2 regions of the Tissierella sp. MB52-C2 genome follow, and region 2 is predicted to be linked to the other one. Evidence: a T-box and tRNA genes for the amino acid it is inferred to sense, from the RefSeq annotation. Region 2 holds a T-box; the other holds one or more tRNA genes.

Region 1 (15,924 bases), 1.1 Mb from region 2:
TAGAAGATGTGTTAAATACTGCAGTTAAAAATACTCTAAATATAATAAATGAAAGAAATCCAAAGTTGGAAAATAAAGAAGAAGTAGCAAAGCAAGTGGGTATAGGTGCAGTAGTGTTTCAAGAATTATTTAATCAAAGAATTAAAGACTATGTATTCTCCTGGGATAGAACTTTAAGTTTTGAAGGAGAAACAGGGCCTTATGTTCAATATACCCATGCAAGAATAAACTCTTTGCTTGAAAGAGGAGAATTTAATGTAGATGATAATGTGAATTATAGTCTTTTAAATACAGAGGAAGAAATCAATATAACAAGACTACTATATGATTTCCCTAGAATAGTAATAGATGCTATGGAAAAAAATGAGCCATATTTCATTACAAGGCATATAGTTGAAGTCGCAAAGGCTTATAACAAGTTCTATAACTCATGTCCTATAATTACAGATGACATAGAATTAAAAAAAGCAAGACTTATGTTATCCTTTGGAGCTAAAAATGTACTAAAAAATGGATTAGGCTTATTAGGTATGGAAGCGCCGGAAAGAATGTAGATATAGATGGAAAAGAATTTAGACAGACTTTTACTGAATTTATTTCAAGAAGATTATATAAAAAATAACACTTACACATATTTATCTCAATTGGGAGTAGTAACAATAAAATCCTTAATGCCTATGAAAGAAGAAGTAGCAGTAAGGATTGATTATAAAAGATTTATAGAAGAGTTTAAACTATGGGTAAGTTATAGAAATGGTGAAAATCCTTCCTTATTAAATATACAAGGAAGGGTAGACCCTTCTATATATTGGGATGAAGAAGATAATTCAATTGTAAGTAGGATAATTCCTATAGTCCTTAGTAACCAAAACTATGAAATAGTGGAAGAAGAAATTATAAAAAATGTATTATTTACATCTGGGAATTTAAAGGTACTTTTTGAATGGATATCTATTAGCTACTTATTGTATGAAATAATCTATAGTAAAATTGAAAACAAATTATTAGATAAATTAAAAGAAATTATAATAGGGTTTTCTCAAGTTGATTATATGAGAAAATATGAAAGACATTATAGGATAGGGATTGAAGATTATAAAGGAAATTTTAGTGTAGATTTTGAAAGAGAAAAAATTTATTTATTAAATATGTTAAATGGAATAGAGAACCTTAGATATCCTAACTTAGTTGATTTGACAAATATATTTAACAAAGAAGAACCGAAGACCACTATTGGTGAAATAGTTTATAGATTTCTATATGAATTAGATACTGAATATAGCCTTCCTAAATTTTATATGAATCTTGGAGAGTATATTATAAATTTAAGGAAGTCTAGAATTGATCCAGAGCAGCTAAAAATAGAAAAGTATATATTACCAGATATTTTTAGCTTTAAAGAAGGAGAAGTGTTTTTCCATTCCTTGCTTAAAAAATCCAAGGTAATAAAAAAAGAAGTAAAAAACAATGTTTTAACTTCTTTAGTTCAAACTAGAACAGGTATGTATTCATTTAAAAAATAGGCTTTCAAATTGATGAATGCCTATTTTTTAATATATTCTAAAAAATCTTTTTCGTCAATTTCCACCAAACAACTTAATTCCTCAACAATGCTGTCTTTTAAACTTATGAAGTCATCTATTTGAGTATTTTTACCTGTATATTCTAAAGCTTCAATAATCAGAAGCATATCATCCTTAGACATTTCCTGTATTGAAATCTTGTCAAAATCTCTCATGATTGTCCTCCTTTTGTCGTATTATACAATCTATTTTATAAGAACTTTGTCAAAAGTTCAATGGTTATTCTCATGTTTTTCTAAATTATCTGTATAAGATTAAAAACTAATGATATAATGTATTTAGTATTAAGGGAGGAAAAGATATGAAGACAATATTAACTACACTAAATTCCAAATTTGTTCATTCTTGTTTATCTATTAGATATTTGAAGGAATATGTTAGAGATTTAATCTCAATTGAACTAAAAGAGTATACAATAAACCAGAATATAGATTTCATAGCTTCAGATATATATAAAGAAAACCCGGATGTAATAGGTTTCTCCACTTATATATGGAATTTAACTGAGACTTTAGAGATATGTGAAATTTTAAAAATAGTTAAGCCTGAGATAAAGATAATTTTAGGGGGACCAGAGGTTTCCTTCGGCGGAGAAAAGATACTAAAGGATAATCCCTTCATTGATTTTATAGTCTATGGAGAGGGGGAAGAAACATTTAAGGAGCTTATGGAAGCTTTAATAAGCAATAGCAGTAAATATAATAATATAAATGGTTTAATTCATAGAGAGGACAATAAGATAGTTATCAATCCTTCTAGGCATTTAATTAAAGATTTAAATACTATTCCATCTCCCTATAGAAATATGGGAAATGAATTTAGAAATAAAATAGTATATTTTGAATCATCTAGAGGATGTCCTTTTGGTTGTGAATTTTGCCTTTCCTCAACTATTAAAGGAGTTAGATATTTCTCTATAGAAAGGGTAAAAGAAGAATTAAATATACTTATAGACTCTAAAGTTAAACAAGTAAAGTTTGTAGATAGGACATTTAATGCAAATAAAAAGTATGCCATGGAAATAATGAATTTTATTATAGATAAAAATCCTAAAGATATTAACTTTCACTTTGAAGTTACAGCTCATTTATTAGATAGAGAAATGCTAGACTTTCTATCTAATGTAAAAGAAGGACTATTCCAGTTTGAGGTAGGAGTACAGTCTACTAATTTAGATACTATAGAAGCAGTAGGTAGAGTTACTGATTTTGAGAAATTAAGAAGAATTACTAGTGAAATAAAATCATATAAAAATATTCATCAACATCTAGACCTTATTGCAGGGCTTCCCTATGAAGGATACAATTCCTTTAGAAAGTCATTTAATGATGTTTATGAAATCAAGCCTGAGAAAATACAATTAGGTTTTTTAAAGCTGTTAAAAGGGTCCGGCTTGAGGAAAGATGAAGAAAAATATGGATTTAGATACTTAGATACCCCACCTTATGAAGTATTAGAGAATGACTTTATAAAATATGGAGAGATTATAAGGCTTAAATTTATAGAGGATCTAGTGGAAAGATATTATAATGAAGGATATTTTGAACACTCTCTAGAATATATAATTAATAACCACTATACTAGTCCATTTGATTTTTACGAGGATTTCTCTTTCTTCTGGGAAGAAAATGAGTATCATAAGGTATCCAATAGTAGAATTAGATTATATGAAATATTAATAGAGTTTTATAAAACAAAAAATTATCCCGATATCTCGAGCTTTAATGAATTGTTAAGATTTGATTTTATAGAGAATAATAAAGGGTCACGAACTCCACATGGTATAGATATATTTGAAAGAAACATAGAACAAAGGAAGATGCATGAGATACTAAAGGATGAAAGAATAATTGAAAAGTACTTAAGAGAATATAAGGATTTACCAACTAAAAAAACAATAAAAGAAGTAGCAATAGAAGGATTTAAAAATAATATTTTTAAAATCATGGAAAATGGTTATAATTCCATAGACGAAAAGGATGAAATATATATATTGTTTGTTTATCAGGAAGGAGTCATAAATAGATGTAAAACTTATGACGTAACTTATATATTAAAGGAGTTGATTTGATTGGATATATTAAAAGATTTTTTTATAATTAATGGGCAGACATTAAAGAAAGCGGTATCTAGTTTAAAGGATAACTGGATGATAATTTTTACTGGAATAGCCTATATAATCATAAATATGCTTATGTTTGGGTTGGCTGTAACTTTATTTAGCGGAATACTATCTATTATTGCAGGTATTATAATAGCAATAGTAAGTGCAAGTCTAATATCTAATTATTTATATCTTTTGTATAATGTGATTAATTATAATAAAATAACCTTTCAAGATTTTAAAGATGGATTTAAGTATTTTACTAGAAAGGTATATACGGTATTTTTCTTTGCGTGGATAGGCAGCTATTTATTAAATCTTATTCAAGGGATAATAGGGTTTAATGCTAATATATTAAATATAATAGTGACTGTATCAATATTTATCTTATTAAATCCTCTTCCTGAGACATTATATTTAAAAGTCTTAGATCCTATGGAGAGTATTATGTATTCAATTGATTTTATGAAGGAAAATTGGCTAAATTGGTTATTGCCAAATGCTATATTTTATATAGTTATCTATTACTTCACAGGAAGTATTATAACTATGTTTTCTACACATTTAAATTTAGGATTAGGTTTAAGTATACCAGAGATTATAAGATATTTAATAGGACAAGGGATATTTTCCTTTACAATGATTTACAGAGGACACTTATATAAATTGCTTAGTACAAGTACTAGAAGAAAAAGAATGTTTATGAACAAGTTTTAATAATAGAAGGTGATAATATGGACTATATTAATGAATATTTTAAAAAAGAATCAGTTAGAGTTACATTTATGGAGCTAAGGGAGGATACAACTATTAATATTAAGGGGTATCCAGTAAATAAAAATATTCCCTTACCAATAATAACAGATGTATTATTAGGGGAAATTAAAGAAGGTAATTTAGAAGAGGAAATAAAGCTTGAATATATAATAAACGGAATAATTTACTTAATAGGTATAGATCCTGAGTTTAAGTATATAGAGGATTATAAAAATATTCTTATGGCTTATAATGAAGAATTTGAAGAGTATATATTCTTTCAGGGAATTAAAAGAATGGAAAAGAAGGATTATGTAGGTGGAGCAATTTGTTTTAGAGCATTAAAACTTATAAATTCCGAAAATATGAACGGGATTTTTAATTATGCTTTTGCGTTGGAAGAAATAGCGAAAGAGTATTTTTCTAAGGAACAAGAAGAAGAAGGACTAAAGTTTCTCAATGAATCTACTTATGAATTAGAATCTATATTGGATATAGATGATAAATATCCTTTAGCATATTATAAACTTGGTTATCATTATAAGTTTAATGAGCAGTATTTAAAGGCTAAGCTAATATGGACCAAGTATTTAACATTAGATAGGGATGAGATAAGACTTCAAGAAATAAGAGGAGAAATAGAATTTATAGAAAACGATGTGGCTTTAGAGTCAGGAATATCATACTTATCTCGAGAGCATTTCGATAAAGCTTTAGATATATTTTTAAAGCTATTACCTAAATTCGAGAAGTGGTGGGAGCTTAAGTATCTAATAGGAATTTGCCATAAGGGAATAGGAGATTTTGAAAGAGCTATTGATTATTTCTATGAATCATTAGATTTATATAAAGAGGACTCAGACCTTTATAATGAATTAGGTATTTGCTTATTTACTATAGGAGATTTTGATAATGCCATAAATGTATTTACAGAAGGTATTGAACACATACAAAATGATTATAAGCTAATATTTAATAGAGGATTATCCTATCTACAGCTAGGAAAATTGGAAGAAGCTTATGGAGATATTAGTGAAGCAGTTAAATTAAACCCCAGTGATGAAAATATGAACAGCCAAAAAAAGATATTAGAGGATTTAATAAATAGATAATATATTAAATATGGAGGGATATCATTGGAAATTAAGAAATTAGAAGAATTGCTGAAAATCAAAACTGAGAAAAAAATGAGATTAGCGGTAGTAGCTTGCCATGATGAAGAAGTTTTAGGTGCAGTGGTAGAAGCAGAAAAACTAGGTATAGCTGAACCAATTTTAATAGGAGACAAGAAAAAGACAGACTTAATAGCTAAAGAAAAAGGAATTGATATAAGTAACTATGAGCTGATAGATGAAGAAGACTTGAACATGTCTGCAGAAATAGGAGTCAAAATGGTTTCCACAGGAAAAGCTAATTTTATAATGAAAGGATTAGTGGATACATCCATATTACTAAAGGCGGTTTTAAATAAGGAATGGGGACTAAGAACTGATTCACTTTTAAGTCATGTGATGATTTATGATATTCCAAGCTACTCAAAGTTAATTTATTTAACAGATGGTGGAATGAACCTACAGCCATCACTTGAGGATAAAGTAAAAATCATAGAAAATGCAGTAACAGTAGTAAAATCATTGGGGAAAGAAGAAGTTAAAGTGGCTTGTTTAGCCGCTAAAGAAAAAGTAGACCCTAAAATGACAGCTACAGTAGATGCAGATGAACTGAAGAATAAATATATAAAGGGAGATTTTTCAAAGGGGACTATAGTTGATGGTCCTATGGCATTAGACTTAGCAGTATCTAAATCATCGGCAGAAATAAAAGGATACAAATCATCGGTGGCAGGAGATGCTGATGTACTTCTAGTTCCTAATATTGAAATGGGAAATGGTATAGGAAAAAGTATTACTTATTTTGCCGATGGAAAATCAGCAGGTATAGTAATGGGTGCAAAAGCTCCCATAGTATTAGTATCAAGAGCGGACGACCACGAAGCGAAATTATATTCTATTGCACTAGGAAGTGCAGTTGCAGCCTTTAAAGAATAGTTAATTTGAAATTATATGTATATTTTTTTAGAAAATGAATACAATAAATATTGGCTAAAGACTATGTTTAACATAGTCTTTAACTTTTTTATAAAAAAGGGTTGACTTTATATTTGAAACCGTGTATTATAATAAAAGTCGGCTGCGACATTAACTCAAATAAATCTAAAAAAGATTTAAAAAAAGTTAAAAAAACAGTTGACAACTCTTGGAAAAAAGAGTATGATAGTAAAAGTCAGCTACAACAAAAAAACTTCACAAATCAGCAAAGATTTGAAAAAAGTTTTTAAAAAAAGTGGTTGACAGCAAATGAAAAATTTGCTATACTAAACAAGTCGCCTCAAGCGAGACGACAAGAACCTAGAAAACTAAACAGTGTGAGAAACTTTGAATTATAAAAAGTAACACATGAAACAACAGTCAGCAAATTGAGCTGAATCAAACTTTTAAATGAGAGTTTGATCCTGGCTCAGGACGAACGCTGGCGGCGTGCCTAACACATGCAAGTCGAGCGAAGTTTTCAAGGTTGATTTCTTCGGAATGAAACTTTGATTATCTTAGCGGCGGACGGGTGAGTAACGCGTGAGAAACCTGCCTTTCACAAAGGGATAGCCTCGGGAAACTGGGATTAATACCTTATGATACTAAATCTTCACATGAAGGAATAGTCAAAGCGTAAAGCGGTGAAAGATGGTCTCGCGTCCCATTAGTTAGTTGGTGAGGTAATGGCTCACCAAGACTACGATGGGTAGCCGGCCTGAGAGGGTGAACGGCCACACTGGAACTGAGACACGGTCCAGACTCCTACGGGAGGCAGCAGTGGGGAATATTGCACAATGGAGGAAACTCTGATGCAGCGACGCCGCGTGAACGATGAAGGCCTTCGGGTCGTAAAGTTCTGTCCTTGGGGACGATAATGACGGTACCCAAGGAGGAAGCCCCGGCTAACTACGTGCCAGCAGCCGCGGTAATACGTAGGGGGCAAGCGTTGTCCGGATTTATTGGGCGTAAAGGGTGCGTAGGCGGCCTTTTAAGTCAGATGTGAAAGATCACGGCTCAACCGTGGTAAGCATTTGAAACTGGAAGGCTTGAGTTAAGGAGAGGAAAGTGGAATTCCTAGTGTAGCGGTGAAATGCGTAGATATTAGGAGGAATACCAGTGGCGAAGGCGACTTTCTGGACTTATACTGACGCTGATGCACGAAAGCGTGGGGAGCGAACAGGATTAGATACCCTGGTAGTCCACGCCGTAAACGATGAGTGCTAGGTGTTGGGGGTCAAACCTCGGTGCCGCAGCTAACGCATTAAGCACTCCGCCTGGGGAGTACGTACGCAAGTATGAAACTCAAAGGAATTGACGGGGACCCGCACAAGCAGCGGAGCATGTGGTTTAATTCGAAGCAACGCGAAGAACCTTACCAGGGCTTGACATGCCCCTGACCGGTCTAGAGATAGACCTTTACCTTCGGGTACAGGGGACACAGGTGGTGCATGGTTGTCGTCAGCTCGTGTCGTGAGATGTTGGGTTAAGTCCCGCAACGAGCGCAACCCTTGCCTTTAGTTGCTACCATTAAGTTGAGCACTCTAGAGGGACTGCCGATGACAAATCGGAGGAAGGTGGGGATGACGTCAAATCATCATGCCCTTTATGTCCTGGGCTACACACGTGCTACAATGGTCGGTACAACGAGCAGCTACTTAGCGATAAGATGCAAATCTCTTAAAGCCGATCCCAGTTCGGATTGCAGGCTGCAACTCGCCTGCATGAAGTCGGAGTTGCTAGTAATCGTGAATCAGAATGTCGCGGTGAATGCGTTCCCGGGTCTTGTACACACCGCCCGTCACACCATGGGAGTTGGCAATACCCGAAGCCAGTGAGCTAACCGTAAGGAGGCAGCTGTCGAAGGTAGGGTCAATAACTAGGGTGAAGTCGTAACAAGGTAGCCGTATCGGAAGGTGCGGCTGGATCACCTCCTTTCTAAGGAGTTCAAAAGAACTCACACTGTTCTGTTTATATATTATCGTGGGGGTGTAGCTCAGTTGGGAGAGCACCTGCCTTGCAAGCAGGGGGTCAGGAGTTCGACTCTCCTCATCTCCACCAAACAATTATCAAGTATAATTGTTCACACTGAACATTGAAAACTACAAATTGCAATATAAATAAGTAATTTAGGTCAAGTTATTAAGGGCGTAGGGCGAATGCCTTGGCACCAAGAGCCGATGAAGGACGGGATAAGCACCGATATGCTTCGGGGAGTCGCAAATAGACTGTGATCCGGAGATTTCCGAATGGGGAAACCTACTTGAGCAACCCTCAAGTATCATACACTGAATACATAGGTGTATGAAGGAAGACCAGGGGAACTGAAACATCTAAGTACCCTGAGGAGAAGAAAGAAAAATCGATTTCCTAAGTAGCGGCGAGCGAACGGGAAAGAGCCCAAACCAGATTTATCTGGGGTTAAGGACCAGCATAATGGAATAATGAATCTAATAGAAGAGGATTGGAAAATCCCACCATAGACGGTGATAGTCCGGTATATGAAAGAAGAGTTTACCAGCTGGTATCCAGAGTACCACGGGACACGTGAAATCCTGTGGGAAGTAGGGAGGACCACCTCCCAAGGCTAAATACTCCTTGGTGACCGATAGAGAAATAGTACCGTGAGGGAAAGGTGAAAAGAACCCCGGAAGGGGAGTGAAATAGAATCTGAAACCCTACGCCTACAAGCAGTGGAAGCACATTATTCGTGTAACCACGTACTTTTTGTAGAACGGGCCAGCGAGTTATGGTAGTGAGCAAGGTTAATGACTTAAGGTCAGGAGCCGTAGGGAAACCAAGTCTTAATAGGGCGACTAAGTTCCCTGCCATAGACCCGAAACCGGGTGACCTATCCATGGGCAGAGTGAAGTTGAAGTAAAATTCAATGGAGGCTCGAACCCGTTAGCGTTTAAAAGCTATGGGATGACCTGTGGATAGGGGTGAAAAGCCAATCGAACTCGGAGATAGCTGGTTCTCCTCGAAATAGCTTTAGGGCTAGCCTCAAGGAAAAGTGATATGGAGGTAGAGCACTGAATGGTCTAGGGGCGCATAGCGTTACCAAAACCTATCAAACTCCGAATGCCATACTCATAACCTTGGGAGTCAGACTATGTGGGATAAGCTTCATAGTCGAAAGGGAAAGAGCCCAGATCACCAGCTAAGGTCCCTAAATCCAGATTAAGTGGTAAAGGATGTGAGGTTTCACAGACAACCAGGATGTTGGCTTAGAAGCAGCCATACATTTAAAGAGTGCGTAATAGCTCACTGGTCGAGAGACCTTGCGCCGAAGATTTCCGGGGCTTAAATCTGGTACCGAAGCTGTGGGATTCGTAAGAATCGGTAGAGGAGCATTGTGTGTGGATAGAAGGTATACCGTAAGGAGTGCTGGACTGCACACAAGAGAGAATGCTGGCATAAGTAGCGAAAGGTGAGTGAGAATCTCACCCGTCGAAAGCCTAAGGTTTCCTGAGGAAGGTTCGTCCACTCAGGGTAAGTCGGGACCTAAGCCAAGGCTGAAAAGCGTAGGCGATGGACAACAGGTTGAAATTCCTGTACTAGTTATAAGCGTTTGAGAAATGGAGTGACGCAGGAGGATAGGCTAAGCGTGCCGTTGGTTGAGCACGTCTAAGCATAAAGGAAGTGAGTATAGGCAAATCCGTACTCATAATTCTGAAATGTGATGGGGATCGAAAAACAAGTAGAGAAGTAGCTGACTCCACACTGCCAAGAAAAGCTTCTATCGAGCAAGTAACTACCCGTACCGCAAACCGACACAGGTAGGCGAGGAGAGAATCCTAAGACGAGCGGAAGAACCATTGTTAAGGAACTCGGCAAAATAGCCCCGTAACTTAGGGAGAAGGGGTGCCAGGAAACCTGGCCGCAGTGAATAGGCCCAAGCGACTGTTTACCAAAAACACAAGTATCTGCTAAGTCGAAAGACGAAGTATAGGTGCTGACACCTGCCCGGTGCTGGAAGGTTAAGGGGAAGGCTTAGCGTAAGCGAAGGCTAGAACTTAAGCCCCAGTAAACGGCGGCCGTAACTATAACGGTCCTAAGGTAGCGAAATTCCTTGTCGGGTAAGTTCCGACCCGCACGAAAGGTGTAACGATTTGGGCACTGTCTCAACAATGGATCCGGTGAAATTGTAGTATACGTGAAGATGCGTATTACCCGCGACAGGACGGAAAGACCCCGTGGAGCTTTACTGCAGGCTGACATTGGATTTCGGCATTGCATGTACAGGATAGGTGGGAGACTTTGAAGCCAGGGCGCCAGCTTTGGTGGAGTCAACCTTGGGATACCACTCTTGTAATGCTGAAATTCTAACCTGATACCATGAAACTGGTATAGGGACACTGTCAGTTGGGCAGTTTGACTGGGGCGGTCGCCTCCTAAAGAGTAACGGAGGCGCTCAAAGGTTCCCTCAGCACGGTCGGAAATCGTGCGAAGAGTGTAAAGGCAAAAGGGAGCTTAACTGCGACACCAACAAGTGGAGCAGAAACGAAAGTTGGACTTAGTGATCCGGTGGTTCCGAGTGGAAGGGCCATCGCTCAACGGATAAAAGCTACCCCGGGGATAACAGGCTTATCTCCCCAAGAGTCCACATCGACGGGGAGGTTTGGCACCTCGATGTCGGCTCGTCTCATCCTGGGGCTGGAGTAGGTCCCAAGGGTTGGGCTGTTCGCCCATTAAAGAGGCACGCGAGCTGGGTTCAGAACGTCGTGAGACAGTTCGGTCCCTATCCGTCGTGGGCGTAGGAAATTTGAGAGGAGCTGTCCTTAGTACGAGAGGACCGGGATGGACAGACCGCTGGTGTATCAGTTGTCATGCCAATGGCACGGCTGAGTAGCTATGTCTGGAAGGGATAAGTGCTGAAGGCATCTAAGCACGAAGCCCCCCTCAAGATAAGATTTCCCACTTTAAAAGTTAAGACTCCAAGAAGACCACTTGGTAGATAGGTCTCAGGTGTAAGAGTAGTAATACTTTAAGCTAAGAGATACTAATAAGTCGAGGACTTGACCTAAAATATTGCAATTGATAGTTTTCGTCTGGTGACGATAGCAAGATGGACACACCTGTACCCATACCGAACACAGAAGTTAAGCATCTTAACGCCGATGGTACTTGGTTGGAAACGACCTGGGAGAGTAGGAAGTTGCCAGGCTGATCTTGGGTAGCTCAATGGCGGAGCAACCGGCTGTTAACCGGTAGGTTGTGGGTTCGAGTCCCACCCCAAGAGCCATTAGAAACATAAAACGCCGGAGTGGCGGAACAGGCAGACGCACAGGACTTAAAATCCTGCGATCCTCACCGATCGTACCGGTTCGATTCCGGTCTCCGGCACCATTACATAATGACTTGATCCAATGAATGTAGAAAATTATAGGTAAGTCATAGGTATGGAGAAAAACAGAACTATAAAATAATGCCGCGGGATGGAGCAGTTTGGCAGCTCGTCGGGCTCATAACCCGGAGGTCGTCGGTTCAAATCCGGCTCCCGCAACCATAATTCTTAAGGTACAACCATATGATAATCAATAGTTTGGCGGCGTAGCTCAGTTGGCTAGAGCATGCGGTTCATACCCGCAGTGTCAGCGGTTCAAATCCGTTCGCCGCTACCAAAGAAATTAAATAAGGCCCCATGGTCAAGCGGTTAAGACATCGCCCTTTCACGGCGGTAACCCGGGTTCGAATCCCGGTGGGGTCACCATTATAACCTAATTAGGTCAAAAATAATATGGGCGCATAGCTCAGTTGGGAGAGCACCTGCCTTACAAGCAGGGGGTCACAGGTTCGAGCCCTGTTGTGCCCACCATATAATGACTTAATTTAGAAAAATAATGGCCTGGTAGTTCAGTTGGTTAGAATGCCAGCCTGTCACGCTGGAGGTCGAGGGTTCGAGTCCCTTCCAGGTCGCCATTATGACCTAACACAATAAGCGTAGCGAATTGATGTAGGTCAAACGCAACGAGCACCAAATCTATACGAGTGTAACGAGTAAATAGATTTGAGTTGCGAGACTGCGAAATGATATGTTTGCTGGCGTAGCTCAATCGGCAGAGCAACTGACTTGTAATCAGTAGGTTGGGGGTTCAATTCCTCTCGCCAGCTCCATTATGAATTAACTTAGGGAGGAGTACCCAAGTGGCTAAAGGGGACGGACTGTAAATCCGTTAGCTAAGCTTTCACTGGTTCGAATCCAGTCTCCTCCACCATTATAACCTAATTCTATGGAAGTGTAGGTTACGATTAAAAATAAATATGCGGGTGTAGCTCAGTGGTAGAGCCCCAGCCTTCCAAGCTGGTTGCGAGGGTTCGATTCCCTTCACCCGCTCCATGATTTACTAAATAAATCTTGCGCCTATAGCTCAGTAGGATAGAGCAACGGACTTCTAATCCGTGTGCCGGGGGTTCGAATCCTCCTAGGCGCGCCAGATGATGGGGTGTAGCCAAGTCGGTAAGGCACTAGACTTTGACTCTAGCATTCCACAGGTTCGAGTCCTGTCACCCCAGCCATTAAAATTAATAATCATGATCCATTAGCTCAGTCGGTAGAGCACCTGACTTTTAATCAGGGTGTCCCGCGTTCGAGTCGCGGATGGATCACCAGATGGAGAGGTACCGAAGCGGTCATAACGGGGCGGTCTTGAAAACCGTTAGGGTGCAAGCCCACGTGGGTTCGAATCCCACCCTCTCCGCCAAATTAAATTATGTTCCATAAGAATGAATATGGAGAAGTACTCAAGTGGCTGAAGAGGCTCCCCTGCTAAGGGAGTAGGTCCTTCACGGGGCGCGAGGGTTCAAATCCCTCCTTCTCCGCCAAGTATGGTAGGGGCCTTTAGCTCAGTCGGTTAGAGCGCCCGGCTCATAACCGGTAGGTCCGGGGTTCGAGTCCCTGAAGGCCCACCATTTATTACATAAAAATTCTTAGAAACTAAATTATTACGTGCCCGGATAGCTCAGTCGGTAGAGCAGTAGACTGAAAATCTACGTGTCGCTGGTTCGATTCCGGCTCCGGGCACCATGTTTGTTTTTGGGGCCTTTAGCTCAGTCGGTTAGAGCGCCCGGCTCATAACCGGTAGGTCCGGGGTTCGAGTCCCTGAAGGCCCACCAATGATTTATCTACCATTGGAATTATAAAAACTTAGGGGTGTAGTTCAGTGGCAGAACGTCGGTCTCCAAAACCGAATGTCGTGGGTTCAAATCCTGCCACCCCTGCCACATTACCAAAAAAAATCAAGTAAAATTATATTAAAATAATATGGGCGCATAGCTCAGTTGGGAGAGCACCTGCCTTACAAGCAGGGGGTCACAGGTTCGAGCCCTGTTGTGCCCACCATTTTTATGACCTAAGAAGTGTTTGGACCTGTAGCTCAGGTGGTTAGAGCGCACGCCTGATAAGCGTGAGGTCGGTGGTTCGAGTCCACCTAGGTCCACCATAGTTTATAATAATTTATATACTATGGGCCTTTAGCTCAGTCGGTTAGAGCGCCCGGCTCATAACCGGTAGGTCCGGGGTTCGAGTCCCTGAAGGCCCACCATGAAAAAACAGACCATGAGGTCTGTTTTTTATTGTGTTTATAATATATTTTTAAATATTTCCTTAATGAGATTTTTTATATTATCAATACAATACTCTTTTTCTATTGTCAATATAATTATATGAGGTGGAAGTTTATACTCTGTTAAATCTCTAAGATTTTGCAGATCATATATATAATTAGTATCTATATAAATACATTTTTGTTCTTTGGAGATAAATCCTTCCTTAAATTCTATGGAAAGATTAAACTTATTAAATCCCTCAGTTATAATACTATAACCTTCTCCATAATATTTTATATTATTTTTTAATTTAGTATCTAAGATTCCACTTATATTTAAAATATCTCCAGATTTGTTTATACTTTCAATTGTAAGCTTTGTACTCTTACCTATTAAATCAATATACAGACTCTTCTTTTCATCTAATATATCCAATATGACAATTATATCTAGCATATGAACTAGATCATCATAGTTATGCTTTAATATATCTTCCTTTAATAAGACATCTTTCGATTTTATATAATCATAGTAGAATTTAATACAATCTCCACCAGTATATTTATCTTCTCTAATAAAGCCTAGACTACGTTCAATGGTTTTTAGCTTAAGATTAGGTAGGTTTAAATAATACCTATTTTTCTTAATGATTTGATAAAGGTCAAAGGATTTTTCTTTATCAAATACATAGTTAATATTATATTTTCTTAGCCTATGTTCTATAAAAGGGATGTCAAAGGAATCACCATTGAAGGTGATTATTTTATCAAAAATAGATAGATCATCTATGAATTTATTTAAAACATCTAGTTCCTTATTTAGGCTGTTAGCAAAGTACTGGATTAACATCCAGCTTTTAATATCTTCATTAAAGTATAGAAGACCAATTAAATAGATAACACTATTATTTCTATTTAATCCCGTGGTTTCAATATCCATAAAACATACTTTGTGATTTCTAGAGTATTTCTCCATATTTAAAGTATGATCAATTATATTAGTTATAGTTTCCATAAAAAATTCACCCTAAGTCCTTGATATGTTATAATATTATTATACATTTTAATAGGTATAAAATCAAAATTTATATATATTGGCAAAGGACTGAAAGGAGAAGGTAATATGACAGAACTTGAAAAAAGCATATCTCTTATGGAAGATAATGAACTAAAAGAAAAAATTATATACTTAAATACAAAACAATTAAATTTAATTAAAAGGTCTAGTTACTTAAATGTTTTTAATGGAATTATAATGCTAAAGAGAATATTAAAAGATGATTTAGATGAAAGTGAATTAGAATTTAATATTGAAATAAATTCATTGGAAAGCTATGTAAATAGGCTTATAAATTTAGTTGAAGATTCCATATATTATAATGATGAAGAAAAGAAAAAAAATAGATTGGAAGAAGTTATAAATATTAGACAGGAATTATATGAGTTGTCTTCCATCATAGATGGGTATAGTATAGAACTCTCTTATGTTAGGGAACTAGTGGATTACTATGGAACTAAAATTATAACTAAAAAAGATTATGAAAATATGCCTTATGAAAATGTAGCTGTAGAAGAAGTAATAAATGGAGTTAATAACTTATTAAATAATCAGAAGCAAAATTACTTTAAATATATTAATATTATTTCCAATGTGATTTCAGTTTTACCAATGAGGCTAACAAAAGATAAGTATTTTAATATACTTCAAAACACTATGATGAGAAACTTCAAACTATCTAAAAAGATAGAAGCAGAAAATCAAATAAATGAATATAAGAAACAATTTGATAGCTCTTTAAGAAATGGCTATGGTACTAAATTTGATTATTACTTTAGGGAAGTTCAAA
Region 2 (15,924 bases):
ATTGCCCAGCCAAAATAGGGATATATAGAATAAATGAAAGTGATGTATGCCTAATTGATAGTGGTAACGATAAAGATGCAGGGAAGAAAGTACAAAAAATTCTTAAAGCACAGAATTGGAAATTATCAATGATTATCAATACACATTCACATGCTGATCATATTGGTGGAAATAGTTTATTACAACAGCGTTTAGAATGTCCTGCATATTCAGTAGGAATTGAGAATTCATTCATTCAAAATCCCGTTTTAGAACCTTCTTTTCTATACGGGGGATATCCCTGTAAGGAATTAAGAAATAAATTTTTAATGGCGCAAGCAAGTACAAATTCAGAACTGACAGAAGAAGTGTTACCAGTGGGGTTAGAGATGATTCGCTTAGATGGCCACAGTTTTTCTATGGTCGGATTAAAAACTGCTGATGATGTGTGGTTTCTCGCAGATTGTCTAACCAGTTCTAATATTATTGAAAAATATCATGTTTCTTTTTTATATGATGTAAGAGAATATTTAGAAACATTAGCTAAAGTAGAAAAGTTGCAAGGAAAATTATTTATCCCCGCACATTCGGAGCCGACAGAAAATATAAAGGATCTCGTGGACATTAATAGGAATAAAGTGTTTGAAATAATAGAATTGATTAAAAAAACATGTAAAGAACCCAAATGCTTTGAAGAAATATTAAAGAATATCTTTGATAGTTTTCAATTAACAATGGATTTTATCCAATATGCACTTGTAGGTAGTACTGTACGTTCTTATTTGTCATATTTACATGATAAAGGAGAATTGGCAGTTGAATTTGAGGATAATAGGTTGCTGTGGTTAGCAGGTAGCTAATCAGCCTACTCTTTATCATCCAAAAAAATCAATAAAGAAAATTTAAAGGCATCAAGATGAAAAATCTTAGTGCCTTCGTTTTCATATAAGCCAAAAAACAATTAAATAAATTTGCGGTTAGGCATATGACTTATAAGATATTTGAAAGCTTAGCAGGAAGATATGCATATCCAAGCAATTCTAGACATGATCGCACCTTTGGTCGCCAAATTCAACACTGGATTCTTATTTGTGGAAACACTTACCGATGCGTGTGGAACTCCATCCTACCTGTGATAGGTAATATATAGTTAAAAAGACTACAAGTTAATACTTGCACCTAAATTGACGGGTAATTACAAACCAAGTTTGCTATTATTTTCTTGAAGGGAGGTCATAGAAGTGAATACGTTTGCTCAACTAAATAAGGCTATGCAGTATATAGAAGAAAATCTTATGGGAGAAATTGATGGTCAGGAGTTGTCTCAGATTGCCTATTGCTCAGAGTATCACTTTAGGCGAATGTTTTCTTTTCTCGCTGGAATGTCTTTAAGCGAATATATTCGTCGCAGACGATTAGCTTTGGCTGTGACTATCTTAAAAAATAGTGAAGAAAAAATTATCGACATTGCATTACGGATGGGGTATAATTCGCCGGACGCTTTTGCTAAAGCATTTCAAAACATGCATGGTGTATCACCATCCCAGGCGAGAAAAAGTAATGTTATCTTGAAAGCATTTCCGCCAATGACCTTCTATATAACAATTCAAGGAGGGAACGAAATGAACTATCGAATTATAGAAAAAGAAGCCTTTTTCATCGCCGGGATAAAAAAGCGAATACCTTTGATTTACGAGGGCAAGAACCCGCATATGGATTCTATGTGGTCAAGTCTGACAATGGATGATTTTACAGAACTTAAGCAACTTTCCAATGTTGAGCCAATGGGAATTTTGTGTGTATCAGCGAACACGGAAAGGCTACCTGAACGTACTTCCTTGGTCGAAGGCGATTACCTTGACCAATATATTGGAGTTGCTACTACAAAGGTGGTGCCGGAACGATGGGAAATATTATCTGTTGATGCTTGTACCTGGGCAGTATTTACAATAGTAGGGGAATTTCCTAAAACCTTACAGGATACATGGGCAAGAATTTTTTCTGAATGGTTCCCTACATCTGGTTATGAGTCAACAGGGGGACCAGAAATATTGTGGAATGAAAGTCCAGACACATCAAAATCTGATTATAAAAGTGAACTTTGGATTCCAATAACTAAGGGCAGGATACCAAATTTAAGTGATTAGAACAACTCATCATGATTTTGTGAAAACTCAACTACCTAAGTGATAAAGAAAACATGCATATAAACAGAATAAGTTTCTGTGTATAATTACGGGACCAGTAGCTAAAGTTAATAATTATAGTTTGGATTCATTTTTATCTCAGAGGATAACAAATGCATCGATAGAGCCCCTATATACTTCCCTAAAAAAGAACATTCTATTTTACTTTCGACTTTAAGGACTGTTATTTATCAATAGTCCAGATTTTATTTGTCATATTAGGAATCATATACAACAAGGAGATATCTGTTAAAGAGTATTTGCTTTTTTGTTGTAGTAAACTTAGACGATAAAATTCCAGTTTATTGTGAATCTAATGTGTATAATAGAAACACAATAAATTCTAATTTATATAACTAAAAATAAGTTATGAACGACTTAAGCACAAGATATTTCTTGTGCTTGTATTTTTTAAAATTAATCGCACATTTATCTACTATTATACGTTATACATAGTGAAAGGAGGTTTCTTATGTCTGTAAGCTTACAAGACCAATATGATAAAGTATACCGATATTGTTATTTTAAAGTAAATAATAAAGAGATAGCAGAAGATTTGACGCAAGAAACTTTCTTGAAATATTTCAGTCAAACATCGTATATAAATAGAGGAAAACCTCTTGCTTATCTCTATACAATAGCCAAAAATCTATGTATTGATTTTTACAGAAATAATAAAAAAGAACAAGATCTTGATGAAGAAGTATTAGCTAATGATGATATTTCTACTTTTGAAACAAGCTTTGCTATAAGACAGGCAGTACACACATTGCCAAATGATTTGCAAGAGCTGCTTTTACTTCGTTTTGCAAGCCAGCTTGGCATAGGTGAAATAGCAAATATTATGGACATTTCTAGGTTTTCAGTTTATCGTAAGTTAAATAAAGCATTTGGCAAGTTAAAAACTGTTTTGAGAGAGGAGGATTTTTCATGAGAAATAATTTAAAAAGAAAATTAAAATCAGCCTTTGAAGCTCCAGCACCTATAAGAAAAAGTATTTTTTTAAGTCAATTTGATTATCCTAAGGCAAGTCGGTTTGATTTTATTAAATCACAGGCAGGATATATTAGGAAACGGGTTTGGGTTTTGTCCTTATTATTATTTATAGGTACACTTATTGGAATATATTATTATGAAGTATCTACTTCTATTGTCTGGGTTGTATCGTCTATTTTTCCCTTTATTTCTCTTGCAAGTATAGCTGAAATTCTTAGAAGTACCACATACAATATGGATGAACTTGAGATAAGTTGTAAGCACAACTTTTTAGAGGTTAGCCTTATTCGTTTGGGAATATTGGGAATAGCTAATTTTGCTGTTTTAATTAGTATTTTACTTTTATTCATGGGACAAACCGATTTTGGATTTTTTCGATTGGGGTTATATTTAATAACACCATATTTATTAAATTGCTACGGTTCACTATTTGCTATCAATCGTTTAAAAAGCAGGGAAATAACTTATATTTGTGGTATTGTTACAGCTTTCGTTAGTCTATTAAATGCTTTGTTTACAATACAAATCAATGATATTTATACAGAAAGATATTGGTCATTCTGGCTTATGTCATTTATTATTTTAACTGTATTGAGTTATAAAGAGGTTGTGAAACTAATTAAGAAAATGGAGGGATTACAGTGGAACTCATCATTGACCGTTTAACAAAGCAATATAAGAATAAAATTGCTATTGATCGGATTTCATTAACGCTGGAAAAAGGTGTTTATGGATTATTAGGGCCAAATGGCGCAGGAAAGACAACACTAATGCAAATGCTATGTGGAGTCTTAAAACCCACAAGTGGAGAAGTAAAATTCAATGGAATTGATGTAAGTGAAGAAGAATATAGAGATTCGTTAGGTTATTTGCCACAGGATTTTGGGTACTATCCAGAATTTACGGCCTATGATTTTTTGCTTTATATGGCAAGCTTAAAGGGGCTTACGAAGGAACGAGCGAAGGAAAAGGCAAATGAACTTTTAGAGCTTGTGGCTCTTTCCGATGTAGCAAAAAAGAAAATCAAAACATTTTCTGGTGGAATGAAACGACGTTTAGGTATTGCACAAGCAATGCTAAATAATCCTAAGATTTTGATTTTAGATGAGCCAACTGCAGGACTTGATCCAAAGGAGCGTGTACGTTTTCGAAATTTAATTTCTAGATTAGGTAAAGACAAAATTGTGTTACTGTCTACTCATATTGTTTCAGATGTTGAGTATATCGCCTCTACAATTCTAATGATAAAAGATGGGCAAATTATACGTGAGGGTAGCCTTGAAAAAATTATTAGTGTAATAGAAGGAAAAGTGTTTGAATGTTCAGTAGACAGTAAAACTGCTGCTAATCTAATAGCTAATTATCCGATAATAAATATACGGGAAGAATCAGATAAAACCTTTTTACGTCTAGTAGCAGAAAAAAACCCTTGTGAAACTGCAGTTGTTGTATCAGCCACATTGGAAGATTTATACTTGTATTATTTTAATGAGGGGGTAAACAAGAATGAATAGTATTTGTGAATTAGTTGGGTTTGAATACAGGAAAATTTTATGGAAACGTCGTACTATTATTACATTGTTGTTTGCTGTTTTCATCACAGTATTTAGCTGTATTGGTCCATTAATGGGAAATGATTACATAAAAGGTGAAATATCAGAAAGCACTTATGATGGTATGAAGAAAGACAGGGAATATATAAGAAGTATGTCAGGCAGAGTAATAGGCAGTGACATACTTTCAGAAACAATAGAAGCCTATACTCAAATTCCACCTACTGATGGTAAGTATACGGACACGCAAGAATATCAGCAGTATGCTCGACCATATTATGAAATTTACTATATGATTAGAAAAGCATATAATATAAATGACAGGAAAGAAATAGAATTACTTAGCGAAGAGAATGTTAATAATTTCTACAGTATACGACAAGATATGGTTGAAAGAAGCATAGAAGAAACAACAATGAGCTCCACAGAAAAACCAGCTTCTGTGAGGCTAAGTAAACAAGTAAAAACTCCGTTTATTTACTCATATACAGGAGGATATACAAGATTTTTTTCACAGATGTTTGTGACTGCTATTTTAATATGCTTTATCTGTTCCATTTGTATATCACCATTATTTGCAGGGGAGTATACTGATAAAATGGATAGCCTGATTTTGTCATCTAAATATGGTAAAAATAAAGTTATATATGCAAAACTATTTACAGGAATATCCTTTTCAATTTTATTGAGCATTGTACTTACAGTGGTATCTTATGTCACAACGATGGCATTTTTCGGATGGGAAGGTGGTAATTCTCCAATTCAATTTTTTTTACCACTATCAATACACCCATTTACAATGGGGCAGGTTGCATTATTATACTTTGTTTTAATTTTATTTGGAAATATATTATCTGTAACATTGACGATGCTATTATCCGCAAAGCTAAAGTCTCCATTTATGGTCATTGTGATTATGACAATAATCACTATCCTTCCTATGTTTGTGACCTTATCTGAAGACATACTGTGGATATATCATTTATTCAATCTTATTCCTGTAAATATGTTTTCTATTGGTAATATTTTAGATGTATTTTCTATAAATTTATTTGGATTAATGGTACAGCCTTATGAAATTATTCTTGCTTTTGCTATTATATCGAGCATAGTATTATTACCATTTGCATATCGAAGCTTCAGAAATCATAATTGAATATAAAGTTACCCTATACTCGGGTTAATACTTATCATACAATTCTCTATCAGGTAGAGGAGGGAAATTATGAACAAACAAAAAGCGTTCAAGTCTTATGAAAACAAATATAACAGAAGAGATGAGATTTCGTCAAAGAGTAGTTAAATATGCAATTAAATATGATAACAATGTAAATGTGGCTATAAGATATCATACTAGTCGCCAACAAGTGTGGCGTTGACGAAGAAAATATGATGGTAACCTTCAGTTACTTATCCAGGCAAATGAGTACAAATAGATAATGGATTAGACTTTATAAATGATCCTGATAAGACTAGCAATATTTGAATATAGAGAGTCATGGTATAACAGAGAAAGAATACATAGCTCACTAGGTTATCTTACTCCTCAAGAATGGGAAGATAAGTCTAAGAGGGTTGCATAAAATTGTTCGAGAAAATGTATCTACTATATTGAAATAGGTCCAATAATAGTTTAATAAAGTAAGAATAGTTAAATACAATTTTAGACATTTTTCATATTTCATATCATTGTATATATATAATAAAAATAATTTAATACTTAATTTAAGGAGAGATAAAAATGAAGAAACTGATGATTATAATTTTAACCGTTTTATTATGTGCTTTTACAGTGGTTCATGCCAGTGAAATTACAGAAAGGGAAAAAAATCTAGACTTTTTGTATGAAACATTAAAAGAAAGTCATCCAAATATATTTTATAGCACATCAGAAAAAGAATTTATAAAGAGAAAAGCTGAGATTAAAAAGAATATAAATGAGAAGTCAAATGTGGAGTATGCCCTTGATTTACAAAGCTTAGTGGCTATGGTTAATGATTCCCATACAAATGTGAATACAGGTCCTGCTTTGAAAGATGTAAATATTTATCCTTTTAGCATCAGACATATTGAAACATGGGTGCTTGATGTTATTGGAACAGAATATGAAGAATACCTTGGATGGGAAATTGTGGCTTTAAATGGATATGATATGAAAACTGTAAAAAATAAAATGGCATCTATTATCAGCCATGATAATGATGTGTGGCTTCAAAGACAATTAAGGCAAATTATTAATGTCAAAGAAATTCTTGATTATGTAGGTATTATAAAAGATGATGAATTAGAAATAACAGTAAAGAAAGAAAATCAGGAAAAAACAATTTCTCTTCATGCTGTAGAGACTTCAGCGGATACGGTAGATGTGGTATATTTAGCCGAAAAGCGTAGCCAACAACCAAAAACAACTAAGGATAAATCTAAAATTTATTTTTCTATGCCATTAGATGGAAATGTTTATTATATTCAATACAATGCTTGTAAAGAAGATAAAAACTTGCCCATGGAAACATTTAGTTTAAATGTTCAAAAAGATTTAGAAAGCAATGAATATGAAACCGTTGTTATTGATTTAAGAAATAATACAGGTGGATCTGATGGGGTGATTATGCCTTTATTATATGTATTAACTGAATATCAGAAAAATAATGATATACAAATAGTAGGTCTTATTGGTGAAAATACATTTTCTTCCGCTACAATAAATGTCATGATGATAAAAGAAATGGGTGGTATTTTAGTGGGAACGTATAGTGGTGGAAGTGTTGACCATTATGGTGCAGTGGATCAATTTGAATTGCCTCACTTAAACATACAAGTGGGTCACTCTACAAAATATATAGAAATTGATAGTTTGTTTGACAGTGGCATTCCTTATGGTATTGAGCCTATTAAACCTGATATTATAAAAGAACAAACTTATGATGACTATATAAAAGGTATAGATACAGCAGTTCATTACATTGAAAATAATACAGGCAAATTGCAAGCTAATGATGATAAAAGTTTATATATTTCACGAGGAAAATTGGCTCATTTATTATATACAATGTCTCTTGAAAACAATCAACCTTTAGAATATGCAAAAGAAACACCTAAAGATGTTTTTTTCTTCACTTATTATGAAGAGGCTAGTCGTTGGGCAGTAAAAAACAATATAATAGTAGGAAAATCATCCAATGTTTTTGCGCCCTCTGATTTATTAACAAGAGAAGAATTGGCTGTTGTACTGGATAGATTTGTGTCTTATTTAAACATGGAACCAGCAGAAAAACAACAACTTTCATATAGTGATGGAAAAGATATTAGTATATGGGCAAAAGATAGTGTACAAAAAATAGTAAATATGGGTTATTTAGAACTAGAAAATGAAAAATTTAATCCAAAAAGTCATATCACCATTGAGAAATTAGAAAATATATTAGAAAATATTAAATAAAATAAATGATACAAATAAAAACCATTAACTTACAAGTAACTGTAAGTTAATGGTTTTTATAGAGTTAAATATGTTTAAAGGGTTACTATGTACAGTAAAATGAGTATACTAGATAAATAACTTGTTGGACTTAGGTTGGATCTAGATAGGTTACACTAAATTAGGACTTTGTAATGTTACTTTCCCCATAAAACAAGGTGGGGAGATTGAAAAACTACAAAAAGAGATATTATGGTTTCCACTACAATAAAATAAAAATTATATTATATATGCTAGGTGGTGGAATTATGTTTGAAGTTGCATTTAGTAATAGTGAGAAAGGTTCTATGAAAGTAGCAAAAAACTATAATGAAAAAAATATGATTGATGGAGCTATCAGCTATATTGGATAAAAACCAACTAAGATTCAATTAGGAAAACATTTTGAAGGTCAAGCAGTTGGAGGAAGTTCTAAAGATGTGGTTAATATATGTTTTTTACTTGATGTTGGAGATTTGATTTTAATAATAATGAAAAAGAGCAGTTTTTCCTAAATCAACGTAAAGATAGAGAATACATTCTATCCCCTTGCAAAAAGTGGTATACCTATACGAATATGAAAAAGCAAGGCTCCTTATTCTACTTGTGGATTTTACTTTGTTTGCAATATATTAAGAAATATTGACTGCGATATAGGTTTTGTTTGTTTATCTAAATATAAGTAAAAGTCTAATTGTGATTATGACAATAATTACTATCCTTTGAAGATTTATTAACCAAAACTACATGGAATAATATCAGTATTAACAGTTTATAATCTCCATATTGAAAAATTAATTTACTTAGTGTATTATGGGAGAGATAAAGCATAATCTTTGGTTAATTTTTTGATAGCATTTAAACAATTTTGTATAAAAGGGTGATTATATATGAATAAAGATTCAGAATTTATATTATCGGAGGCAAATAGATGTCTATTATGCAAAAATGCAAAATGTCAAATGAAATGCCCCATAAATACTGAAATTCCCGAAGTAATTAAATTATATAGAGAAGGAGAAGTTCATAAGGCTGGTGAGATATTGTTCAAAAACAACCCATTATCTGCCATCTGTTCTATAATATGTCCACATGAAAATCAATGTAAAGGAAATTGTATAAAAGGAATAAAAGGTGAACCTATAGAATTTTATGAAATAGAAAATTATATATCTGAAGAATATCTTAAAAACTTAAGTTTTGAGCCTGAAAAAAAGTTAAAAGATAGAATAGCAATCGTTGGTTCAGGTCCGGCAGGTATTACTATAGCCTTTATTTTAGCTCAAAAAGGATATAAAGTAACAATATTTGAGAAAAATGAAAAAATAGGTGGGGTTTTAAGATATGGAATTCCCGAATTTAGATTGCCAAAGAATATCTTAGATCGGATTCAAGAGTTATTAATACAATTAGGAGTAAAAATAAGACCAAGTACACTAATTGGTCCAGTATTGACCATAGATAAATTATTTGAAGATGGTTATAAAGCTATTTTCATTGGAACCGGTGTATGGAACCCAAGAAAATTAAATATTAAAGGTGAAAGTTTTGGCAATGCACATTATGCCATAGATTACCTAAAATCACCTTCAGTATATAATTTAGGCAAGAAGGTTGTAGTTATTGGTGCTGGTAATACTGCAATGGACTCAGCACGTACAGCTAAAAGGCATGGGGCTGATGATGTAACAATTGTATACAGAAAGGGCTTTGAAGATATGGCTGCGACGAAACACGAGATAGAAGAAGCTAAGGAGGAAGGAATTAAGTTTGAATTATATAAAGCACCATTAGAAATTGTTGATGAAGGTTTAATTCTTAGAGAAACTGAAAAGGTAGTTAACGAAAAAGGAGAATCTAAGATTATTGATAAGGAAGGTTCAGAAGCTCTATATGAATGTGAATCCATTATAATTGCAATAAGTCAAGCTCCGAAAAATGTTATTGTTGTAAATAATGCTGGATTTATGACTGCTAACGGGTTATTAGTAACACATAAGGGTCAGACAACAAGGGAAGGTGTATTTGCATCAGGTGATGTAGTTACTGGTTCAAAGACAGTAGTTCAAGCCATAGCAGATGCAAAGATAGTTGCTGAAGCGATGGATGAATATTGTAATAAACTAAATTCAATTAATAATGATATATAGATCGAAATAAACAAAGATTATATTGTTAACAAAACCGTTGAACCACCAATTGGAAGACATACTCTCTTAATTGGTGGTTTTTGTTTTATATAATTCTGCTGTAAATTAAAAATAAAAAATAATTGACTAAAGATACCAAAGGACAAAGACCAATGGCTAACCTTGAAACTATCTAATATATTCTTAAATATGCATATTATGAATTAGTAAAATGTTAGTAATTCTAAACTGAAAGTATTATAAAGAATAAAAATATTCCTAAATTCCAATTTCGAATACTGGGCACTTAAATAAAGGAAATCTATTGCCGATTGCATTGCAAATCGTACAAGGAGAACTCTTCTTATCCAAGGGAATGTACTTTGATATCACAGGCGAAGAACAAGCAAATGATGTAGTGACCTATCAGATTCGACAGTCCTTTTAGTGAAAGAAAAAAGATATTTAGTTAGGCAATTGACGGAAAATTCCAGTAATGCTATAATTTACCTTGTTAAGTATTTGATATTTTTCTTATTAGGCGGCAAGTTAAAAGAAGAAAAAACTTAATTAGTATCGAATGATAAATTAATTTTTTGATTATGCTTATTTGATTATAGTTACGAGGGGGGTTATTAATGGAAATGAATGAAAAAACATATCTAAGTATAGAAGAAATTATTTCATTACCAGCCTTATCAGGTACAAACATAAGTGATGATGGCAGAAACGTAGCATTTGTCAAGAAGACAGCTAACTGGGAAGACAATAAATATAGAAATCATGTATGGATATATGAAAAAGATAAGGGGCAGTGTTACCCATTAACAACTAGGGATATAGATAGTACATACCCATTATGGTCTCCAAATTCTAGATATATCGCATATCTTAGCCCAGTTGGTGACGGGGATAATAAGAAAAATCAGATATTTGTTAAGTCAATAGATGGTTATAGTGGAGTTCAAATTACTGATGAGAAAGAAGGGGTCAGTAAATTCAAATGGGAGCCTACTGGCAAGGGTTTTTATTATGTTGCACAGTCAAAAGAATCTGAGATGATAAAGAAACGTAAGGAACTATATGGAGATTTCCATCATATAGGTAAGGAATACCAGAATAATTGTTTGTATTACATTGAAATAGAAAAAGTGATACAAAATGATAAATATGAACACGAAAATAGCGTTGTTTATCAACTAATTGATGATAAGGATTTTCATATCCATGAATTTGATATTTCAAATGATGGGGAAAGGGTCGTGTTTATAGCTACACCAAGCCCACATATAGACGATATTCTTCAGAATGGAGAGCTATACATACTAGATATTAAAGCTGGAGAATTACATAAGATTAATAGAAATAAGTTATTGCGGGGGAGTGTTTGCTTTTCTCCTGATGGTACCAAAATATGTTATACAGCAAGCATAGGGGAAAAGGATTACTATAAGACACATATAAAAGATCGTACACTAGAGATATATGATATTAATAGTAGAGAGCGAATTCAGCCTTTAACAGATTTTGATAGTACGGTTATTCCAATACGATGGACAGCTAAAGGAATTTTAATTAGATGGCAGGATAAAACAAATTATCTTATTGGGTTACTATCGGAGGACGGCAAGGTGGAGATGCTAGACGAAAAAATAGATTGCTGCATAATAGATGTGTCTATAACGGAGGATGGAAATCATATATCCTATAATAAGGCTACATCAAAAGAAACCTTTGAAGTCTACTTAGACGATAAAAAAATAACAAATGAGAATAGCATTTTTAAGGGAAAGCTTAAAAGTAATAGAGAAATAATCTCATGGAAAAGTAGTGATGGTCTTGAAATAGAGGGAGTTTTATCAACTCCAATAGGATTTGATTCAAATAAAAAATATCCTTTATTGGTAATCATCCATGGTGGTCCAGATGGGGCATCTTTCCCAATACCTTCAGTCTGTTTCGAAAAGTATCCTATTGAGCAGTTTATTGAGAAGGGTTTTATAGTTTTAGAACCAAACTACAGAGGAAGTACAGGATATGGTAATGAATTCTTCAAAGCAAACTATAGAAAACTAGGAATTGGTGACTACGATGATGTTATATCTGGCGTGGATATACTAGTTGACAAGGGGATTGCAGATAAAGATAGGGTAGGGGTTATGGGATGGAGTTACGGGGGATATATATCAGCATTCTGTTCTACATTTAGTAGTAGATTTAAAGCTATTTCAGTTGGAGGTGGAATTACTAATTGGATTACCAATTATGTGAATACAGATATGCATCATTTTATTAGGACGTATTTAGGAGATAATCCATGGAATGATCCAGAGATATATACTAAAACATCACCGATGACATATATTAAATCAGCCTGTACGCCTACATTGATCCAACATGGAGAAAAGGATGCAAGAGTTCCAACCCCAAATGCATATGAGCTATATCAAGGGCTAAGGGATATGGAAGTTGATACAGAATTAGTTATATTTAAAGGAATGGGACATAGTTCTGACCAGCCAGGAATTAATGTGTCTATTATGAAGCAGAATTTGATGTGGTTTTCACACTATATCCTTGGAGAAAAAATGAAAGATTTTAGGGCTATATGATTTCCATGTGAATTTCCACTGTATAATACTCTAGCAACTGTATTGACTTACAATTTTATAACAACCTTATGGCATTAGGATCCCTTTACCTTTATAAAGGTACGGAAATGATTCGTGTAAAAATTGAAATAGGATAAAAACGTGGCTTAGATATGGAAAATTACATATTTGCCACGTTTTTTATAAAAGATTAATATCAAAATTCATATTAAATTCAGTATCTTGATCAGATTAAAAACTACTATTTTTAGCATTTTTATTTAAATATAGAGTTATTGCTTAGATGTGATTTTAGTAAGTGCAAATGTTTTTAGGGTTTTTATTAAAAATCTTTGCAATATAAGTTATATGATTATATTTTTATATGAAAAGGATTTAAATTTATAAGATATTAATTTATTAAGCCTAGATGGAGGAGTAGATATAATATGGATATAATTAGAAAGTTTTGTGTTATAAATAGTTTCACATATAATGGACAAGGCGGAAATGCTGCAGCTGTCTTTATTAATAAAGGTGACTTAGATGATTATATTATGCAGAAAATTGCTCGTCAACTTAATTTAGTTGAAACAGTATATATTGATGAAAGTAAAGAACAAGGAATAGATTTTGATATTAGATATTTTACTCCAGAAAATGAAGTTTCAATTGCAGGTCATCCTACAGTTGCTGCATTTGTCGCACTTGTAAAAGAAGAGAAAATAAATCCTATAATGAAAGATAAATATTTAGTTAAGACAAAAGATGGAATAAAAGAAGTTACTGTTGAGAAGAATGGTAGAGATATTTTTGTTAAATTGAAACAACAAAAACCAAAGTTTGGGCTAATAATTGAGGAAAAGAATAAAATAGCTAAAGCTTTAGGAATTAGTGAAAATGACATAATGAGTAATTTACCAATACAATGTATTAACACTGGATTAGGCCACTTGGTTGTACCTATAAAATCTTTCAATGGATTAATGAAAGTTAAAAGGAATATAAATCAACTAAAAAGTCTATGTGAGTCTATTGGCGTAAGGGAAATACAAGCATTTTGTTTTGAAACTAAAGATGATACATTTGATATACATACAAGAAACATATGTCCAAGAGAAGGAATTGAGGATGCAGCATGTGGAATTGGAAATGCAGCATTAGGTGCGTATTTGTTAAGTAACCATTATATTGACAGAAAAAGTATATCAATAAATGCTGAGCAGGGATATATAATAAAAATTCCATGTGCGATTAATGTATATGCTTGTAGAGTTGGTGAAGATATTGAAATACAAATTGGGGGTACAGGTAAAGTAATAATTGAAGGTAATTTTATTGTAAGTAATATATAAGTACAAAATTTGCGAGTATGATTAATTACCAAAATTTCATCAAAGTTAATAGAATATTTTTGCATTTGTATATTTTTTTAGATGCAATTACTATTTAGCTCCCTAACCGTTTTGGACAATCGCATATGATTATAGTAAAATATAATCAATTCTCTAAAATATAGTATTGCTTTATGGGCATGGGTTGATTTTATTTCAGCCTCTTTTGGTAGTATTTTCAGAGCATCTGTATAGTATCTTCTTGCATGGGTGAAACAGCCTACTCTGTTAAGTACAATAGGTGAAATTTTATAATTTACCACAGAATTAATAATTCTTCTTGTAAATTTATTTATATATGCATATAATATGCTTAATAGCGATGATAAAAACTAAGGTTTATAAATCTCCCAGAGAGCCGGTGGTTGGTGCGAACCGGTGAGAGGCTAAACTATTCCATTTTTAGAGCTATCGGCGACGAGTCGAAGGGTGTGCCCTTTACAGCACTTTAGAGTGGTCAGTTTTATCTGACAATTTGGGTGGTACCGCGGATGCTTTCCGTCCCATATAATTTGTATGGGTTTGGAAGGCTTTTATTTTTCTAAACTCATACTGTTATCTCTATGAAAAGAAAATATATGAGGAGGAAAATAATGTTAGATATTAAGTTATTGCGTGAAAACACTGACATTGTAAAAGAAAATATCAGAAAAAAATTTCAGAATGAAAAAATCACACTTGTAGATGAAATTATTACTTTAGATACTCAAAATCGGGAAGCAAAATCAAGACGTGATTATCTCAGAAGTAGAAGAAATTCAATTAGTAAAGAAATTGGCGTATTAATGTCAAAAGGAAAAAAGGATGAAGCTGAATTAGCGAAAGCAGATATAACTGTTATGGCAGATGAACTCGCAGAATTGGAGAGGGAAATTGATGATCTTGAAGTTCAGATTCTCAGAAGGATGCTGGTTATCCCCAATATTATAGACCCCACTGTACCAATCGGTAAGGATGATAGCGAGAATGTTGAAATTGAACGATTTGGAGAGCCTGCTGTACCAGATTTTGAGATACCATATCATGTTGATATTATGGGAAAATTAAAGGGTATTGATCTGGACAGTGCAAGAAAGACAAGTGGAAGCGGTTTTTATTATCTTTGCGGTGATATAGCACGTTTGCATTCTGCAATCCTATCCTATGCACGGGACTTCATGATTGACAGAGGATTTACCTATTATATACCCCCATTTATGATCAGGGGTAATGTTGTAGACGGTGTTATGAGCTTCTCAGAAATGGAAAATATGATGTATAAGATAGAAGGCGAAGATTTATATCTTATAGGCACAAGCGAACATTCTATGATTGGTAAGTTTATTGATACAATTATTGATGAAGAAAAACTTCCTCAAACACTAACGAGTTATTCTCCTTGTTTTCGTAAAGAGGTTGGTGCTCATGGCATTGAAGAACGTGGTGTATACCGAATTCATCAATTTGAAAAGCAGGAAATGATTGTGGTATGCAAACCGGAAGATAGTGCAGAATGGTTCGAGAAACTATATAAATATACGGTTGAGTTTTTCCGCACTTTAGATATACCTGTACGTACTTTGGAGTGTTGTTCGGGTGATTTGGCAGATTTGAAAGTGAAAAGTATAGATATAGAAGCATGGTCGCCGAGACAGAAAAA

Evidence for each region. A T-box is a leader RNA that pairs with one kind of tRNA and senses whether it is charged. The one in region 2 lies ahead of serS (serine--tRNA ligase), so its partner is inferred to be a tRNA-Ser.
Region 1: it has a tRNA-Ser gene. The T-box ahead of serS (serine--tRNA ligase) is inferred to sense a tRNA for this amino acid. The anticodon was not compared.

What each region holds. Positions count from the first base shown of each region.
Region 1 is NZ_CP133261.1:2,357,566-2,373,489, reverse strand. It holds gene argS (arginine--tRNA ligase) at 1-554, shown strand, start outside; gene RBU61_RS11940 (hypothetical protein) at 561-1,523, shown strand; gene RBU61_RS11935 (hypothetical protein) at 1,544-1,738, opposite strand; gene RBU61_RS11930 (B12-binding domain-containing radical SAM protein) at 1,885-3,654, shown strand; gene RBU61_RS11925 (hypothetical protein) at 3,655-4,404, shown strand; gene RBU61_RS11920 (tetratricopeptide repeat protein) at 4,422-5,555, shown strand; gene RBU61_RS11915 (bifunctional enoyl-CoA hydratase/phosphate acetyltransferase) at 5,580-6,491, shown strand; rRNA gene RBU61_RS11910 (16S ribosomal RNA) at 6,938-8,468, shown strand; tRNA gene RBU61_RS11905 (tRNA-Ala) at 8,516-8,591, shown strand; rRNA gene RBU61_RS11900 (23S ribosomal RNA) at 8,663-11,556, shown strand; rRNA gene rrf (5S ribosomal RNA) at 11,581-11,697, shown strand; tRNA gene RBU61_RS11890 (tRNA-Asn) at 11,701-11,775, shown strand; tRNA gene RBU61_RS11885 (tRNA-Leu) at 11,791-11,879, shown strand; tRNA gene RBU61_RS11880 (tRNA-Met) at 11,963-12,039, shown strand; tRNA gene RBU61_RS11875 (tRNA-Met) at 12,078-12,154, shown strand; tRNA gene RBU61_RS11870 (tRNA-Glu) at 12,169-12,243, shown strand; tRNA gene RBU61_RS11865 (tRNA-Val) at 12,273-12,348, shown strand; tRNA gene RBU61_RS11860 (tRNA-Asp) at 12,376-12,452, shown strand; tRNA gene RBU61_RS11855 (tRNA-Thr) at 12,572-12,647, shown strand; tRNA gene RBU61_RS11850 (tRNA-Tyr) at 12,664-12,748, shown strand; tRNA gene RBU61_RS11845 (tRNA-Gly) at 12,797-12,870, shown strand; tRNA gene RBU61_RS11840 (tRNA-Arg) at 12,891-12,967, shown strand; tRNA gene RBU61_RS11835 (tRNA-Gln) at 12,973-13,049, shown strand; tRNA gene RBU61_RS11830 (tRNA-Lys) at 13,067-13,142, shown strand; tRNA gene RBU61_RS11825 (tRNA-Ser) at 13,146-13,234, shown strand; tRNA gene RBU61_RS11820 (tRNA-Ser) at 13,265-13,355, shown strand; tRNA gene RBU61_RS11815 (tRNA-Ile) at 13,366-13,442, shown strand; tRNA gene RBU61_RS11810 (tRNA-Phe) at 13,482-13,557, shown strand; tRNA gene RBU61_RS11805 (tRNA-Ile) at 13,570-13,646, shown strand; tRNA gene RBU61_RS11800 (tRNA-Trp) at 13,680-13,754, shown strand; tRNA gene RBU61_RS11795 (tRNA-Val) at 13,797-13,872, shown strand; tRNA gene RBU61_RS11790 (tRNA-Ile) at 13,896-13,972, shown strand; tRNA gene RBU61_RS11785 (tRNA-Ile) at 13,998-14,074, shown strand; gene RBU61_RS11780 (ribonuclease H-like domain-containing protein) at 14,112-15,092, opposite strand; gene RBU61_RS11775 (hypothetical protein) at 15,201-15,924, shown strand, end outside.
Region 2 is NZ_CP133261.1:1,266,739-1,282,662, forward strand. It holds gene RBU61_RS06240 (MBL fold metallo-hydrolase) at 1-839, shown strand, start outside; gene RBU61_RS06245 (AraC family transcriptional regulator) at 1,221-2,126, shown strand; gene RBU61_RS06250 (RNA polymerase sigma factor) at 2,638-3,099, shown strand; gene RBU61_RS06255 (hypothetical protein) at 3,096-3,827, shown strand; gene RBU61_RS06260 (ABC transporter ATP-binding protein) at 3,803-4,675, shown strand; gene RBU61_RS06265 (hypothetical protein) at 4,668-5,870, shown strand; partial or broken gene RBU61_RS06270 (IS3 family transposase) at 6,184-6,297, shown strand; gene RBU61_RS06275 (S-layer homology domain-containing protein) at 6,456-8,153, shown strand; gene RBU61_RS06280 (hypothetical protein) at 8,360-8,545, shown strand; gene RBU61_RS06285 (NAD(P)-dependent oxidoreductase) at 9,062-10,321, shown strand; gene RBU61_RS06290 (S9 family peptidase) at 10,939-12,912, shown strand; gene RBU61_RS06295 (PhzF family phenazine biosynthesis protein) at 13,341-14,246, shown strand; T-box leader at 14,599-14,794, shown strand; gene serS (serine--tRNA ligase) at 14,879-15,924, shown strand, end outside.